Regions from separate parts of the Ruegeria sp. AF8 genome, predicted to be linked through region 1. Evidence: riboswitches for the same ligand, from Rfam matches in the RefSeq annotation. Region 1 holds a riboswitch; each other region holds the start of a gene.

Region 1 (5,155 bases):
CTTTCATCTGATCGCGGAGGCCTCGGCATGAGCGGATTTGTCTCTTTCATCGGTTCCGGCCCCGGCGATCCGGAGCTTTTGACGCTCAAGGCAGTGGATCGTCTGGGCAAGGCCGACGCGGTGCTTTTTGATGATCTGAGCAGCGGCCCGATCTTGACCCATGCACGCGAAGACGCCGATCTGGTCGGTGTGGGCAAACGCGCGGGCCGCCCATCGCCCAAACAGGATCATGTCAGCCGCTTGCTGGTGGATTATGCCCGGACCGGACAGCGCGTGGTGCGGCTGAAATCGGGCGATGGTGGCCTGTTCGGACGGCTCGAGGAAGAACTGCTCGCCCTGCGCGACGCCGGGATCGAGTACGAGATCATCCCCGGCATCCCCTCGGCGGTTGCCGCGGCGGCGGCAGCGGGCATTCCGCTGACCCGGCGGCTGACCGCGCGGCGGGTGCAGTTCGTCACCGGACACGATGTCAGCGGCAAGCTGCCCCAGGATTTGAACCTGCCCGCGCTGGCCGATCCCGGCGCCACCAGCGTCGTTTTCATGGGCAAGCGCACCTTTCCGCTGCTGGTCGAGGCGCTGAACGCTCATGGCCTGCCATTGGACACCCCGGCGCTGATGGCGGAATCGGTCTCGACTCCCGAACAAACCCTGCACCGCTCGACGATAGGCGGGCTGGCCAACAAACTGTCGGCAGAAATCGGCACCGCCCCGGCCCTGATTCTGTATGGCCCATTGGCGGAGTTCGGGGATGTATGAACTGAACCTGATCGGCATCGGTACTGGCAACCCCTATCATGTCACCTTTCAAGGCGCACAGGCGATCCGGGCGGCGGATCTGATCCTCATTCCCCGCAAGGGCGAGAACAAGGCCGACCTCGCCGGACTGCGCGAAAAGATCATCACACAGATCACCAATACGCAGCCACGAATTGCCTATTTCGACATCCCCAAACGGCGCACCGATGAGGGATATCTGCGCGGCGTGGACGAATGGCACGACGCCATTGCCCTGCGCTGGCACGAGGCGATTGCCGCCCACCCCGATGCCCGCCATGTGGCGCTGCTGATCTGGGGCGATCCGTCACTGTATGACAGCTCGCTGCGAATCGCCTCACGGCTGAAACCGCAACCGGCCACGCGGGTGATTCCCGGCATCACCGCACTGCAGGCGCTGACGGCGGCGCATGCCATTCCGGTCAACGATATCGGCGCGCCCTACATTGTCACCACCGGCCGCCGCATCCGTGAAGAAGGCTGGCCGGACGGCGCCGGTAAGGTCGCGGTCATGCTGGATGGCGAATGCTCGTTCCAATGCCTCGAGATGAAGAATTTCGATATCTGGTGGGGCGCTTATGTCGGCATGAAGGAAGAGCTTCTGATCAGCGGCCCGCTGGCCGAAGTCGCGGACGAGATTCTGGAAACCCGCGCAACCGCGCGGGCCGATCACGGCTGGATCATGGACATCTATTTGCTGCGGAAGCGCGAAAATGAAAAAAATGGTCGCAATTGAGAATTGCGCCATCCGTTGCATAACGGCTAAATGAAAGAGTCTGGTCCTGCCGGAGCGTTCCGGTGCCAAGAGGGAATTTGGTGCGGCCACAGCTGTGGTCAAAGCCAAAGCCGCCCCCGCGACTGTAAGCGGTGAGCCTCTGTTCAACCAGCCACTCCCGGATTTGTCCGGGGGGAAGGCGAACAGAGGCGCTGACCCGCAAGCCAGGAGACCTGCCAGGCATGAAACGAAACACCGGCCGTCGGGTGCGGCGGCTCAGGAGGACTAAAATGACGACCAAAACGCTCAAGGCATCTGCTTCCGGTTCGGCCTTCCTTCCGGCTCTGTTTGCTGTTGTTCTGGGTCTGGGGATTATCACCCTGACCGGCCATGTACAGGCATCCGCCCTGCACGACGCCGCTCATGACGTGCGCCACGCAACTGGCTTTCCCTGCCACTGACCCATGTTCAGTCGCATTCTGACCAGCGCGTTGTTCGCTGGTGCTGCAGCAGGGCTGATTGCCGCCCTGCTGCAGCTTGTTTTTGTGCAGCCCGTCCTGCTTCATGCCGAACTCTACGAGTCCGGTGAACTGGTGCATTTCGGTGCCGACGCCGTTTCGGCACAACCGGAATTGCCCGGTTTCGATCTGATGCGCGATGGGCTGAGCATCATCTTCGCCATGCTGACCTATACGGGCTACGCCCTGGTCGTTGTGGCTCTGATGTCGGTTGCCGAACGCATGGGACACGAGGTCAACGCCCGAACCGGCATTTTGTGGGGGCTGGCGGGTTTCATCACCTTCCACTTTGCGCCGGGGCTGACCCTGGCTCCCGAAGTTCCGGGTGTGGCTTATACGGATATCACTGCCCGCCAAATTTGGTGGACGGGTACCGTTGCCGCCACCGGAGTCGCAATGTGGCTGATTGCGTTTGGCGGAAATGTCGTCAGCTACCTGATCGCCGCTGCGTTGCTGCTGGCGCCGCACCTGATTGGCGTAGCCGAGCCCGACAGTTTCACCGGCCCGGTCCCAACCGAACTGGGCGCCCTGTTTGCAGCCCGCGCATTTGGCGTCGGCATGGCGGCCTGGGTGCTTGTGGGGACATTCGCGGGATACTTCTGGCAAGCCGAAGGCAAACGCGCCGAAGCCAACGCGTAAGCGATTAATGAAACATCCCACCGGGCCATCGTGCCTGGCGGGAACATTCATGACAAAAGGAAACACATGTTCCGTTCTCTTGCTCTCTTCGGTATAGGTCTGATCTTTGGTGGCGGCGCCGGTTTCGTCACGGCGGCGGCTTATGGAGTCACGTTCGATGGTCACGACCATGGCGACCCCGCTCAACACGGCAGCGCCCAATCCCATGATCATGGCGCGGCCATCAACCTGCCTGCCGGTGCAGATGCCCCGGGCCTCGATGTGAAACTGATCAAAGATCCGATGGCCGGCTGGAACCTGCATGTCATGCCGAAAAACTTCCGCTTTTCGCCGGAAAACGCCTCGCTTGAGGATATTCCCGGCGAAGGCCATGCGCATGTCTATGTCAACGGCGTGAAGCTGGCCCGCCTCTATGGCGAGTGGATGCACATTGGCGAACTGCCCAAGGGCGAGGTCGAGGTCAAAGTGTCGCTCAACACCAACAGTCACAGCCAACTGACCGTGGAGGATGAGCCTGTAACCGCCTCGGTGACGGTTCAGGTCGACTGAAGCGCGGGCATCCGGGTCCGCAAACACAAGCGAAGTCGCCCGCAGGGCCGGGCGTCTTCGATCCAGCCCAGGGAACTGTCCAGATAGGTCCGGCAGGTTCCGGCAATATCGGCGGCATCCTGTGCGAGATCGAGACCGGAAAAGACATATGACGCCAACCCCTGCCCCTGCAAACCCACTGCGACCGGTTGCTCGCAGGCACTGAAACAGGCGTGCTCCGTCAGTTCGACCCGATCCGCAATCCCCGCCTTGTCCAGTGCAGCACTCACGGCTTGCCGCTCGGTCTCGCGGTCGCGTGTGCCCAGACAACTGGAACAGATCAGCAAACGGATGCGTTGTGCGGTCATGAGCGGGCCTTTTCCTGCGTCGGGCCGTTATTGCGGGTTTCGCCGTGTCGACGCAAGCACTGTATGGTTGACCGGACACGGGATTGTGACACCGGATATTTGCAAAATCTGCCATCACATGCCTGACAACGAACCGGAGCCGGAACGATGAAACGTCTGTGGACCGCCCTTAGCCTTGCCGCCTTGCCCGCATGGGCCGGTGATCTCGAACCCCGCGAAGGATGGCAGGTGCATCCGACGAACAAGACCTATGACGAGCTGGTCCAGGACACGGCGGTGGCAATCAAGGACAACGGACTGATCGTTGTGACGCAGGCCGGGCCGACCAAGGCGGCGGCGGCGCGCGGCATCACCATTCCGGGCAATCGCGTTATGGGCGCTTTCAACAACGACTATGCGGTCCGCGTTCTGGAAACTTCGACCGCGGCCATGATCGAAGCACCGATCCGTTTCTATGTGACCGAAAACGAGGACGGCAGTGCGACGCTGTCCTATAAGACACCCAGCCACGTCTTTGCGCCCTATCTGGATGAGGGCGGCGATGCGCTGACGGTCATCGCACAGGAACTGGACGAAAAGTTTCAATCCGTCGCGGAATCGGCGTCAAAATAGTCACACCGGCGTGAAGTCGCTTGCACCTTCCTGCGCACTCCGCAATCTGCCAGTCGTGAATGAACGGAGCGTTCGAGATGCAGGAAACCATGCCCCGCGCGGCGGATCTTTTGGCGAAACGGCTGTATGAGGCGGGCTGTCGTCACGCTTTCGGCATGCCGGGCGGCGAGGTTCTGACTCTGGTCGACGCCCTGGAACAGGCTGGTATCCGGTTCCATCTGGCCAAGCACGAAAATGCCGCCGGTTTCATGGCCGAAGGGGTTCATCACCGTGACGGCGCGCCTGCAATTCTGGTGGCCACGCTCGGCCCCGGCGCCATGAACGGCATCAACGTGGTCGCCAATGCGTTTCAGGATCGGGTTTCGATGATCGTGCTGACCGGCTGCGTCGACGCGGATGAGGCGCTGACCTATACCCATCAGGTGATGGACCACGGCCAAGTCTATCGCTCGATCACCAAGGGAACTTTCATGCTGACCCCGGACGGGGCCGATATCGTCGCCGACAAGGCGGTGTCGCTTGCAACGCAGGCCCGCCCCGGGCCGGTGCATATCGACGTGCCGATTTCGGTGGCCGACGCCCGCGTTACGGTCCCCAAATTGCGGCGGCGGGCCCCGGCCGCGCCGGTCCTGCCCCGGGGAACCTGCCTGGAAAAGGCCCGCCGTTGGGTGGCCGAAGCCGAACGCCCGATTGCGATCATCGGGCTGGACACACTTTATGACGGATCGCGTCCGGTGTTGCGGGCGTTTCTGGAACATTTTCAAATACCGTTCCTCACCACCTACAAAGCCAAGGGCATCCTTCCCGAAGATCACCCGCTGTGCCTGGGTGGCGCAGGCTTGTCGCCGCTGGCTGACAAACACCTGCTGCCGCTGGTCGAACGATCCGACCTGATCCTCTGCCTCGGCTACGACCCCATCGAAATGCGGCCCGGCTGGCGCGAGGTGTGGGATCCGGATGAGCAACGTGTCATCGACATCTCTGCAGTTCTGAACGATCAC
Region 2 (5,155 bases), on a different contig from region 1:
ACATCCTGGCCGAGCGCCAGTTCCCCGTGGACGAACTTGCCGCACTGGCAAGCCGCCGTTCGCTGGGCACCGAAGTCAGCTTTGGCGACAAGACACTCACCACCCAGGATCTGGCCACCTTTGACTTTACCGGCTGGGACATGGCGCTGTTCGCCGTGGGCTCGGCCGCGACCAAGGATTACGCACCCAAGGCGGCGGCGGCGGGCTGTGTGGTGATCGACAATTCGTCGCTCTATCGCTATGACCCCAAAATCCCGCTGATCGTGCCGGAAGTGAACCCGCAGGCGATCCACGACTACAAGAACAAGAACATCATCGCCAACCCCAACTGCTCGACCGCGCAGATGGTTGTCGCGCTGAAGCCGCTGCATGACCGCGCCAGGATCAAGCGCGTCGTGGTTTCGACCTATCAGTCGGTTTCCGGTGCCGGCAAAGAGGGGATGGACGAGCTGTGGGATCAGACCAAGGCCGTCTACAACCCGATCAACGAAGTTGAGCCGAAGAAGTTCCAGAAGCAGATCGCCTTCAACGTCATTCCGCATATCGACGTCTTCATGGAAGACGGTTCGACCAAGGAAGAGTGGAAGATGGTGGCCGAGACCAAGAAGATCGTGGACCCCAAGATCAAGGTCACCGCGACCTGTGTGCGGGTGCCGGTGTTCGTCGGCCATTCCGAGGCCGTGAACATCGAGTTCGAAGAGTTTCTGGACGAGGACGAGGCCCGCGACATCCTGCGCGAGGCGCCGGGCATCATGGTGATCGACAAGCGCGAGGCCGGTGGCTACGTCACGCCGGTGGAATGCGTCGGCGATTTCGCTACCTTCATCAGCCGCATCCGTCAGGATTCGACCATCGAGAACGGCCTGAACCTGTGGTGCGTCAGCGACAACCTGCGCAAGGGCGCGGCCCTGAACGCGGTGCAGATCGCCGAGCTTCTGGGCCGGGAAGTACTGAAAAAGGGTTGAAACCGGTTGGATGTGGAATTGCAGAAGGCGATACAATGTGTCGCCTTCTTTGCTATTGTTTACAGCCCGAAAAACCCACCGCTTCGAATCGATATGCTGGCCCACGTATAGCCAAAGAAGTTTGCAAAGATGATCCAGGCGAACCTCGGGTACCTTTTGTAGAAAATAATCGCTATGAACATGCCGCCGAATACGACGACGTGATACAGAAACGCGAACAGCAGCGCGGGCAGGAAATTCGATGCTGTTTCCGGGGTAAAGCTGGGATCGTTTATTGTTTTCGCCGCCAACCGCATGGCGAACCCTGTGACAACACAAATTGCACCTGAAACGATCCTATAGGTTGCGGTTATCCCCGGCTTGGTCCGACCTCTGTTTTGCCTTGTTCTTTCGACGTTCGCGTCCGAAACACGCGTGCCTTCAACGGCATGGCCATAACTATGACGAGCCATAACAAATCCCTCTTAAACAATCACAGGAAGAAATGCTAACGCGCGCCACAATGGCGCACAAGTTCTTGCCTCGACTGAAGCGGATCGAACCGTCCAAACTGGAGGAGCCTGTCAAGCGGCGTACGCAAGGCCAGGGAAAACGCGCCTCTTTTTCGTTGACTGCCCTGCATGGGTGTCTAGTGTCCGCCCACCTTTCGGTGCCCGCCTGTCGGGAGAATCGGGAACGCGGTGCAAACCCGCGACGTGCCCAACGCTGTAAGGGGGACTGTGCGGACATGAACCACTGGCCTTGGCCGGGAAGGGGTTCGCACGGGATGATCCCGAGTCAGAAGACCGGCCGAGAGGGATGGCGCGGTCCGCGTGGACGGCGGGCGGCGCGGGACCATCCAAGGGGACTCCGATGGCCACCATTCCAGAACCGGCGCTGCTGGCGCCCGATGCCTTTAACAAGGCGAGCCGCGAAGCGGTTTATCGTACTATCCTGACCCGCCGCGACACCCGAGGTGATTTCCTGCCTGACCCAATACCCGAGGACCGGCTGAGTCGTGTCCTGTTGGCGGCGCATCATGCGCCGTCTGTGGGTTACATGCAGCCCTGGGATTTCCTGATCCTGCGCGACCGCGGCACCCGAAAGCAGGTGCATGACCTTTTTGCCGAGGCCCATGCCGAGGCGGCGCTGATGTTCTCGGGCGAGCAGCGCGATACTTACCGAAAGCTGAAACTCGAAGGTATCCTTGAGGCGCCGTTCAACATCTGCATCACTTGCGACCGCAGCCGTGCCGGGCCGGTGGTGATCGGCCGCACCCATATTCCGATGATGGACATGTTCTCGTCGGTCTGTGCCGTGCAGAACTTCTGGCTTGCGGCGCGGGCCGAGGGGCTGGGCGTCGGCTGGGTTTCAATTCTTGACAATGACGCGCTGAAAGAACTCCTGAACCTGCCCACGGATGTCATACCTGTCGCGTATCTTTGCGTCGGGCTTGTTCGAGGATTTCACGACAGGCCTGAGTTGGAAAAGGCCGGCTGGCGTCCGCGCCTCGCCGTCGCGAACCATGTACACCATGATCAATGGGGGCAGACCGGCACCGATGCGGGGCTGACCGAACGCCTGTGCGCAGATCAGGCGTCGATTGCGGACGGGACATTTTTGTCACAACGGCTGGACTGACCGCAAAGGCATGTTCGGGCACCGGTGTACGGTGCCCGGAAAACTTCGTTCCCTGATATCTCAGACAGGTACGAACTTGCCTGCCGCAGGATCGTAGCACTGCAGCCCACCCGCGCCGATATCGGTCCACAGGCCGTGAATGCTAAGGCTTTTCTCCTGGACGGCAGAGGCCACGAACGGGAAGGTCATCAGATTTTCCAGCGACGCCACCACCGCCTGCTTTTCGAACTGCCGGGCCTGTTCGGTGCTGTCCTTGAGATCCGCCACCAGATCGTATTTCGGTTTCAGGATATCCATCCAGCGGCCGACAAAGCTTTCCTTGGCCTCAAGCTGTGGGGCCTGCCCCTTGCACATGTCGATGCAGCCCTGAACGCCGCCGCATTGCGAATGCCCCAGCACGATCAGGTGCGCCACCTTGAGCGCGGTGACCGCATATTCGATCGCCGCACTGGTACCGTGATGGTCGCCATCCGGCGCATAGGGCGGCACCAGGTTGGCGATGTTGCGGTGGATGAAGAATTCGCCCTGATCGGCCCCGAAGATCGAAGTGACATGCACCCGGCTGTCGCAACAGGAAATCACCATGGCGCGCGGATGCTGGCCTTCGCTGGCCAGCGTGCGGTACCAGGCCTCGTTCTCGGCATAGGTGGTGGCCTTCCAGCCGTGGTAGCGCTTGGTCAGGTAATTTGGCAGAGGTTTAGCGAATTCCATTCCTTTGATCCCCGAAGATTTCCGTGCTGCAGGGTGATCTAATCCGAATTGAAACAAAATTCGAGACATTATCTGCCTCCCCGGAAACCATTTGCGAACTACTGTGGCCTCAGGATGCCGTCGTGCCGTGGGGGTGCGAAATGATTGGGGTGAACGTGGTGGAAAAAGTGATCACACTCGTTCAGAGGGAGTCCGTGCGTCTGGATCCAGACCCTCTGGGCAATCTTTATGATCAACTGGGCGACTCGGGTGCCGAGGACGTGCTGTGCCGGGCCATCGAGGAGCTGGCCCTGCGTCTGTCGGGTTGTGAACGGATGTGGCGGCAGCGTGACTGGCCGGGTCTGCGCAGGGCCGCGCGTTCATTGGTGGCAATTGCCGAACAGGTCGGCATGACCGCGCTGGTCCGGGTCGCCGGCGATGTCACCGAAGCGGTGGATGCGGACGATCAGGTCGCCGCCAGCGCCACGCTGTTCCGGCTCATCCGGGTTGGAGAGCGGTCATTGACCGCGGTTTGGGATCAACGGAACCTTTCCGTCTGAAATGGCTTGCAGGTGGATCGGCGCGGAGTAGTCTGGGCCACGATTCAACGATGCGAGCCGCTCATGACCCTGTCCTTTGCCCCGCCTTCCGACGATGCCCTGCACCTGCATGTGATCGCACAGTCCGAGCTGGACACCTGGCTGGAGGCGCAGGACACCGAGATCCGCAGATGGGTCGCATCCAACGGCTTCACCGGGGCGTTGGGGCAGACGCTTCTGGTTCCGGGCGGCGAGGGCGCGGTCCGGTTCGTGCTGGCCGGATACGGCGACGCGGCCAAGCGGGCGCGCAAGCGTTTCCCGCTGGCCGCCGCCGCAGAAAAACTGCCCAAGGGCGACTATCGCATCGTATCGGGCCTCAAGAAAGAGGAGGCGGCCAACGAGGCGCTGGGATGGCTGCTGACCGGATATGCCTTTGACCGTTATAAGTCGCAATCTCCGGCCGGGGCCCTGCTGGTCGCGCCCGACGGTATCGACGCCCGCCGGATTGAGGCGATCGCGAATGCCGAAACCCTGATCCGCGATCTGATCAACACACCGGCATCGGATATGGGGCCGGAACATCTGCAGACGGCAGTCGAGGCGCTGGCCGGCGAGTTCGGCGCCAGCTGCGAGACCGTGACAGGTGACGACCTGCTGGCACGGAATTTGCCGATGATCCACGCCGTCGGGCGCGCCGCCCGGCAAGCACCAAGGCTGATCGAGATGAACTGGGGCAACAGCGGGCCGGGCCTGACGCTGGTCGGCAAGGGAGTTTGTTTCGATACCGGCGGGCTGGATCTGAAACCCGCCGCGGCCATGGCGCTGATGAAAAAAGACATGGGCGGGGCCGCGAATGTGCTGGGGCTGGCGCGGATGATCATGGCGCTGCAGTTACCGATAAGATTGCGGGTTCTGATCCCGGCGGTGGAAAACTCGGTGGCCGGAAACGCGTTTCGGCCCGGCGATATCCTGACCTCGCGCAAGGGGCTGACGGTCGAGATCAACAACACCGACGCCGAAGGGCGGCTGGTGCTGGCCGATGCGCTTGCCCTGGCGGACGAGGACAAGCCGGATCTGGTGATCTCGATGGCGACGTTGACCGGCGCGGCGCGCGTGGCGGTGGGGGCCGATCTGGCCCCGTTCTATACCGATGACGACGCGGCGGCGCAGGTTCTGGTGCAGGCGGCATCAAGGGTGGCCGACCCGGTCTGGCGGATGCCGTTTCACGAACCTTATGAAGAGATGATCGAGCCGGGCATCGCCGATCTTGACAATGCGCCGTCGGACGGTTTTGCCGGGTCGATCACGGCGGCGCTGTTCCTGCGCCGCTTCGTGAGCAAC
Region 3 (5,155 bases), on a different contig from region 1:
TTCCGCCCGGACGGCGGCCTGACGGACCTGACTCACCGGCGCATTCGTGACCTTGTCTGGAACGGCAGCCCCGTCGGTGACCGCCAGAGATTTGTCGTGGCCCTCAACAACTACCGGTTCAATGGCGGCGGTCATTTCTCTGCCCTGAGCGATGCGCGCGGCATCGACATCCCGCCTCTGCGCATTCAGCGCATCTTGAAGGATTATGTCGAGGGGCGCCTTCCAATCGACCCATTGCAGGCGACGGCGCACCCCTGGCGGTTCGCGGAGATGAACGAAACCTCGGTGATTCTGAAAACAGGCCCGGATGCCCTGCGCTATCTTGAAGAGCTTTCAGGCTTTGAACCGGTTCGGCTGGGCGTCGATCCGGGCGGATTCCTGTGCCTGCGCCTGTCCCTGTGACGGGTTGTCTTTGCCCGGCATCTCACCTATATCATCCGGCGAGAGGTTGGCGCGGGCGAGCGCCTCGCCAACCTGGTCAGGTCCGGAAGGAAGCAGCCACAACGAGTCCCGCTTGGGTCGATGTCCAACCTCTCACTATCCGAAAATCACCTGCAAACCGGTTCGGCCTAACCCGAGATGAGCGCGGGCCAGACTGCGGCATTTCTGCGTGCGAACGCCCCCAGATGCCCGACGTTCGTCAATCCGAATTCCTGCGGGGTCAATATGCGCCGGCGTGACCTGTTCCCGTAGACCTCCGCCAGTCGCCATACGCATTTCGGCGGGATCACGTGATCGTCGGAAAATGCGATTAAATCGACCGAGGCGCCACTTCTTTCCCAGTCCGGTCTCGGCAGCGTCTTTCCGGTTTCGGGCAGGTAACTATGCGCGGACGTGCACCACTTTCGCCATTGCCAATACACCTGCGGAGGCAGATCGGAGCCAAAGCCCGTCAGACGTCCCGGCAGATAACCCAAACTCTTGACGAGCAGAGGAACGTGTCCGAACCAGAACAGTCGGGCGAGCGCCTGATACGGCCAGGGATGATCGCGGTGCTGAACCAGCCCAGAACAGACACAGATCATCCGGTCGATCTGTTCAATTCCCGGCTGCAACGGGCCCAGCATCCCGCCAACCGAATGCCCGATGACCCACAGTTTCGCATCCGGAAACCGTTGCCGCATTTCGGCCGTGGCCGCCGGCATGTCGACCAGCGCCCAATCGGCCATCGACGTCGTGGATTTTTTCAGGCGGCCAACCTTGGAATTGCCGAAATCCCGATAGTCGTAAGTCAGGCAGGCCATGCCGTGTTCTCCGGCCAGCCATCTGGCGAAATGCCGGTAATAGTCTTTTGGAACGCCTGTCGCGCCGTTGATCACAACGGCAACCGAAGGCGCCTCTGTCGTGCGATAGAGGCGGGCGGCCAGCATGCGCGTTCCCGAGCGGAACTGAAATTCCTCGACCAGTACCGCATCCTGAGCATCCAACATAGCGCCATTCCTCGATGATCTAGACCAATCGGTCTACACATCCCCCTCTGGACCAATCGGTCCAATGATGTCAATAATCCCCGCAAATGACCGTACGTCCCTTGCCGACAAAAGAACGTCTGATACGCGCCGCCGCCAACCTGTTCCAGCGGTCGGGTTATCACGGTGTCGGCCTGTCCGAGGTTCTGATGGCGGCTGATGCGCCAAAGGGTTCACTTTACCACCATTTCCCGAATGGAAAGGCCGACCTGGCGCTTGCGGCGGCGACATGGGCGTCTGACGCGATGCTCGGGCTTATCGCCGATTCTTTTGAACCGGCGGAAAGTTTCGAGTCCGGCGCCGAAACCCTGTGCCACAAAATCGCGAAACTTTTTGACAAATCGGGGCAGTGGAACACCTGTCCCATCTCGGCCACCCTGTTCGAAGGGCCCGACAATACAAGGTTCCGCAACCACGCTTATCATCTGTACGAAGGCTGGATTTCCGAAGTTGCGCATCACGCAAAGCGGCTTGGCGTGGCAGAGCCCGGCGTTGCGGCAGATACGCTTTTCGTTTTGCTTCAGGGCGGATGGCAACTGGCGCGGGCAAGGCAGTCATCGGATATCCTGCGTGCCTTGCCGGGCCGACTGCACCCGTCGCCGGGCTCCCCGCGCAAAGATCCCCGGCGCGACGCAGCAAGGGCGCTTGCGAAATGGAAATCTCCTTGACCCGGTCCCGCCCGCCCGCTAGCGATTGAGCGATGGTTTCCGGTCGTGAGCACGGCCGGGATGAAAAGGGAACACGGTGCGGTTCAATTTCGAACCCAAGCCGCGACTGCCCCCGCAACTGTAGGCGGAGAGCACAGCCGAAACACCACTGGCCCATGGGCCGGGAAGGTCGGCCAAGCGACAACCCGCAAGTCAGGAGACCTGCCATCGGAACTGAAACTCGAATTCGGGCGGGGTGTCCGGGCTGGGTTTGACGGCAGCCCGCTGTCTATCCCGTCCATCGCCCTCGTCCACGGCGCGGAGGGCGCAATATGATCTGGAAAACCGACAACCACCTGTTCACGGCAACCCTGTGTCAGAAAACCGGGGAACCCTGCCCCGCATTGGCGCAGATGGCGACAAAGCTGACGCAGGCGATATCGGCGTCAAAATCCGTCACCGAAGACACCTTCGAAATCGACGGAAAATGCGAACTTGGACATTGCGCCGCCGGGTGCGACGCCAGTTTTCGCGCCGATCACACCCGCATCCGAATTTTCTGCGGTGTCGATGCTGACGCCGATGTCGAGCGGCTGAACCGGATCGCGGATGCGCTTTTGAACCCGACTGCGACCGCCTTTCCTTCGGGTTGGGTCAAAACGATGCCCTGCGCGCTTTTGGAGGCGCTTCCCGTCCAACGCAGAACGTCAGAGGCGCCGCACCACGCAGCTTTGTAACCGGATAGCCAAGGCCGCAGTTGGAACCGCAAGCCGGCCTCAGGGCCGGTGCGACACCCTTTGCCCTTTCAGCGCCCAATCCATTTGTGGCTCGGTTTCCACCGCGCAGGGGCGAATTGCGCGCAAGCGCGTCAGCGCATCTGCCGGCTTTTCGCCACATTCCACCATCAGTCTCAGCGCCGCCATCCCTGATCGCCCGCAGCCGCCACGGCAATGGATTAGCACCCGTCCGCCACCAGCCAGAGCCTGTCGGGCCGACGCGCTGGCCACAGCCCATTTCTCCTCGATGCTGCGGGACGGTATCCCGAAATCCTCGACCGGCAGATGCGACCACCGGCAGGCCCGGCCCTGAATGTCCAATCCGAAATGACGCGCCCCATCCTGAATCATCTCGACTTCGGTTGTCATCGAGATCGCAAGGCCCGGTTTCCAGTCGGCAATCGTATCAAGATCGTCAACATAGGTTCCGCCCCGGCCCGGCATCTGGCAAATTGCCAGAGTTCCCCCGCCCACCTGCAGGCCATAGATCACCAGTTGCGACACGATCAGTTCCCCCCCCACAACCAGCGCACTCAGATCCGGAATTCCCAATCGATACTCAGGTGTTTTACCCCGGCTTGTCTGCAATCCAAACCAAAATCGATGCGGCCGCTGTGGACGTGGGCATCGCGGCGCACTACGCTGCGTTTTCAAGACGAATCCGGCAGAGCAGACATGACCGACACCGCACCCGCCCCCTATCAGGTCCTTGCCCGCAAATATCGCCCTGAAACCTTTGCCGATCTGGTCGGTCAGGATGCGATGGTGCGCACGCTGAAAAACGCGTTCGAAGCGGACCGGATCGCGCAGGCATTCATCATGACCGGTATCCGGGGGACAGGAAAAACCACGACCGCGCGGATCATCGCCAAAGGCATGAATTGCATCGGTTCGGATGGAAATGGCGGGCCGACCACCGACCCTTGCGGCAAGTGCGAACATTGCGTCGCCATCATGGAAGGCCGCCATGTCGATGTGATGGAAATGGATGCCGCCAGCCGCACCGGTGTGAACGATATCCGCGAGATCATCGACAGCGTCCGCTACCGCGCCGCCAGCGCGCGCTACAAGATTTACATCATCGACGAGGTTCACATGCTGTCGACCAGCGCCTTCAACGCGCTGCTCAAGACGCTGGAAGAACCGCCCGAACATGTAAAGTTCATCTTCGCCACCACCGAGATTCGCAAGGTCCCGGTCACCGTTCTGTCCCGCTGTCAGCGGTTCGATCTGCGTCGGATCGAACCGGAAGTGATGATCGGGCTGCTACGCCGGATTGCCACTTCCGAAGGCGCGGAAATCGCCGAAGACGCCCTGGCGCTGATCACCCGCGCGGCGGAAGGTTCGGCGCGGGATGCGACCTCGCTTCTGGATCAGGCAATATCGCACGGCGCGGGAGAAACCACTGCCGATCAGGTTCGTGCGATGCTGGGTCTGGCGGATCGCGGCCGGGTTCTGGACCTGATGGACATGATCCTGCGCGGCGACGCGGGCGCGGCTTTGACCGAGCTTGGTGCGCAATATGCCGAGGGTGCCGATCCGCTGGCGGTGTTGCGGGACCTGGCGGAAATCACCCATTGGGTTTCAGTGGTGAAGATCACGCCCGATGCCGCCGAAGACCCGACCGTCTCCCCAGACGAGCGCGCGCGGGGAATGCAGATGGCCGAGGCGCTGCCCATGCGCGTCCTGACCCGGATGTGGCAGATGCTGCTGAAGGCGCTGGAGGAAGTTTCGGCTGCGCCAAACGCGATGATGGCCGCCGAAATGGCAGTAATCCGGCTGACCCATGTCTCGGATTTGCCAAGCCCGGAAGAATTGATCAAGCGGCTTCAGGATGCCCCAGCGCCCGCGGGTCCGGGTGGCGGAATGCCCGCAACGGGCCCGCGGGCGCAGGTCTCGCAATCCACCGCCGTCCTTGCATCGGCCGGCGCATCCTCACCACGCCACAACAGCAGTGCGCCGGTTGCGGCACTGGCTCAGGATCTGCAAGCGGCGCTGGCGCGCTATCCGACTTTCGAGCATGTGGTCGAACTGATCCGCGCCAATCGCAACGGAAAACTTCTGGTCGATGTCGAGGATGGCGTCCGCCTCGTGTCCTATCAGCCGGGGCGGATCGAATTCACCCCGTCCGCCAAGGCACCCACCGATCTGGCGCAGCGGCTGGGCGCAAGCCTGCAGAGTTGGACCGGTAACCGTTGGGCAGTGTCCATCGTGTCGGATGGCACGGCGCAGACAATTTCGGAAATCCGGAACGCCGCTGATA

Evidence for each region. A riboswitch is a leader RNA that binds a small molecule or an ion and turns the genes downstream of it on or off. The one in region 1 is predicted to bind cobalamin.
Region 2: it holds a riboswitch for cobalamin, as region 1 does, so the genes downstream of both, bluB (5,6-dimethylbenzimidazole synthase) here and ACR0AO_RS18670 (CbtB domain-containing protein) in region 1, are expected to answer to the same signal.
Region 3: it holds a riboswitch for cobalamin, as region 1 does, so the genes downstream of both, ACR0AO_RS08635 (hypothetical protein) here and ACR0AO_RS18670 (CbtB domain-containing protein) in region 1, are expected to answer to the same signal.

The regions. Positions count from the first base shown of each region.
Region 1 is NZ_JBQFYW010000014.1:52,013-57,167, forward strand. Features, by position in the region: gene ACR0AO_RS18655 (cobyrinic acid a,c-diamide synthase CobB) at 1-31, shown strand, start outside; gene cobA (uroporphyrinogen-III C-methyltransferase) at 28-756, shown strand; gene cobF (precorrin-6A synthase (deacetylating)) at 749-1,510, shown strand; cobalamin riboswitch at 1,535-1,744, shown strand; gene ACR0AO_RS18670 (CbtB domain-containing protein) at 1,780-1,950, shown strand; gene ACR0AO_RS18675 (CbtA family protein) at 1,954-2,646, shown strand; gene ACR0AO_RS18680 (hypothetical protein) at 2,713-3,195, shown strand; gene ACR0AO_RS18685 (DUF1636 family protein) at 3,183-3,542, opposite strand; gene ACR0AO_RS18690 (DUF302 domain-containing protein) at 3,690-4,154, shown strand; gene ACR0AO_RS18695 (thiamine pyrophosphate-binding protein) at 4,232-5,155, shown strand, end outside.
Region 2 is NZ_JBQFYW010000004.1:263,674-268,828, reverse strand. Features, by position in the region: gene ACR0AO_RS10190 (aspartate-semialdehyde dehydrogenase) at 1-965, shown strand, start outside; gene ACR0AO_RS10185 (hypothetical protein) at 1,025-1,417, opposite strand; cobalamin riboswitch at 1,596-1,773, shown strand; gene bluB (5,6-dimethylbenzimidazole synthase) at 1,818-2,585, shown strand; gene ACR0AO_RS10175 (carbonic anhydrase) at 2,646-3,296, opposite strand; gene ACR0AO_RS10170 (hypothetical protein) at 3,446-3,835, shown strand; gene ACR0AO_RS10165 (leucyl aminopeptidase family protein) at 3,899-5,155, shown strand, end outside.
Region 3 is NZ_JBQFYW010000003.1:279,791-284,945, reverse strand. Features, by position in the region: gene ACR0AO_RS08655 (bifunctional 2',3'-cyclic-nucleotide 2'-phosphodiesterase/3'-nucleotidase) at 1-402, shown strand, start outside; RNA gene ffs (signal recognition particle sRNA small type) at 442-540, shown strand; gene ACR0AO_RS08645 (alpha/beta hydrolase family protein) at 570-1,430, opposite strand; gene ACR0AO_RS08640 (TetR/AcrR family transcriptional regulator) at 1,517-2,137, shown strand; cobalamin riboswitch at 2,154-2,360, shown strand; gene ACR0AO_RS08635 (hypothetical protein) at 2,449-2,853, shown strand; gene ACR0AO_RS08630 (protein-tyrosine phosphatase family protein) at 2,893-3,336, opposite strand; gene ACR0AO_RS08625 (DNA polymerase III subunit gamma/tau) at 3,568-5,155, shown strand, end outside.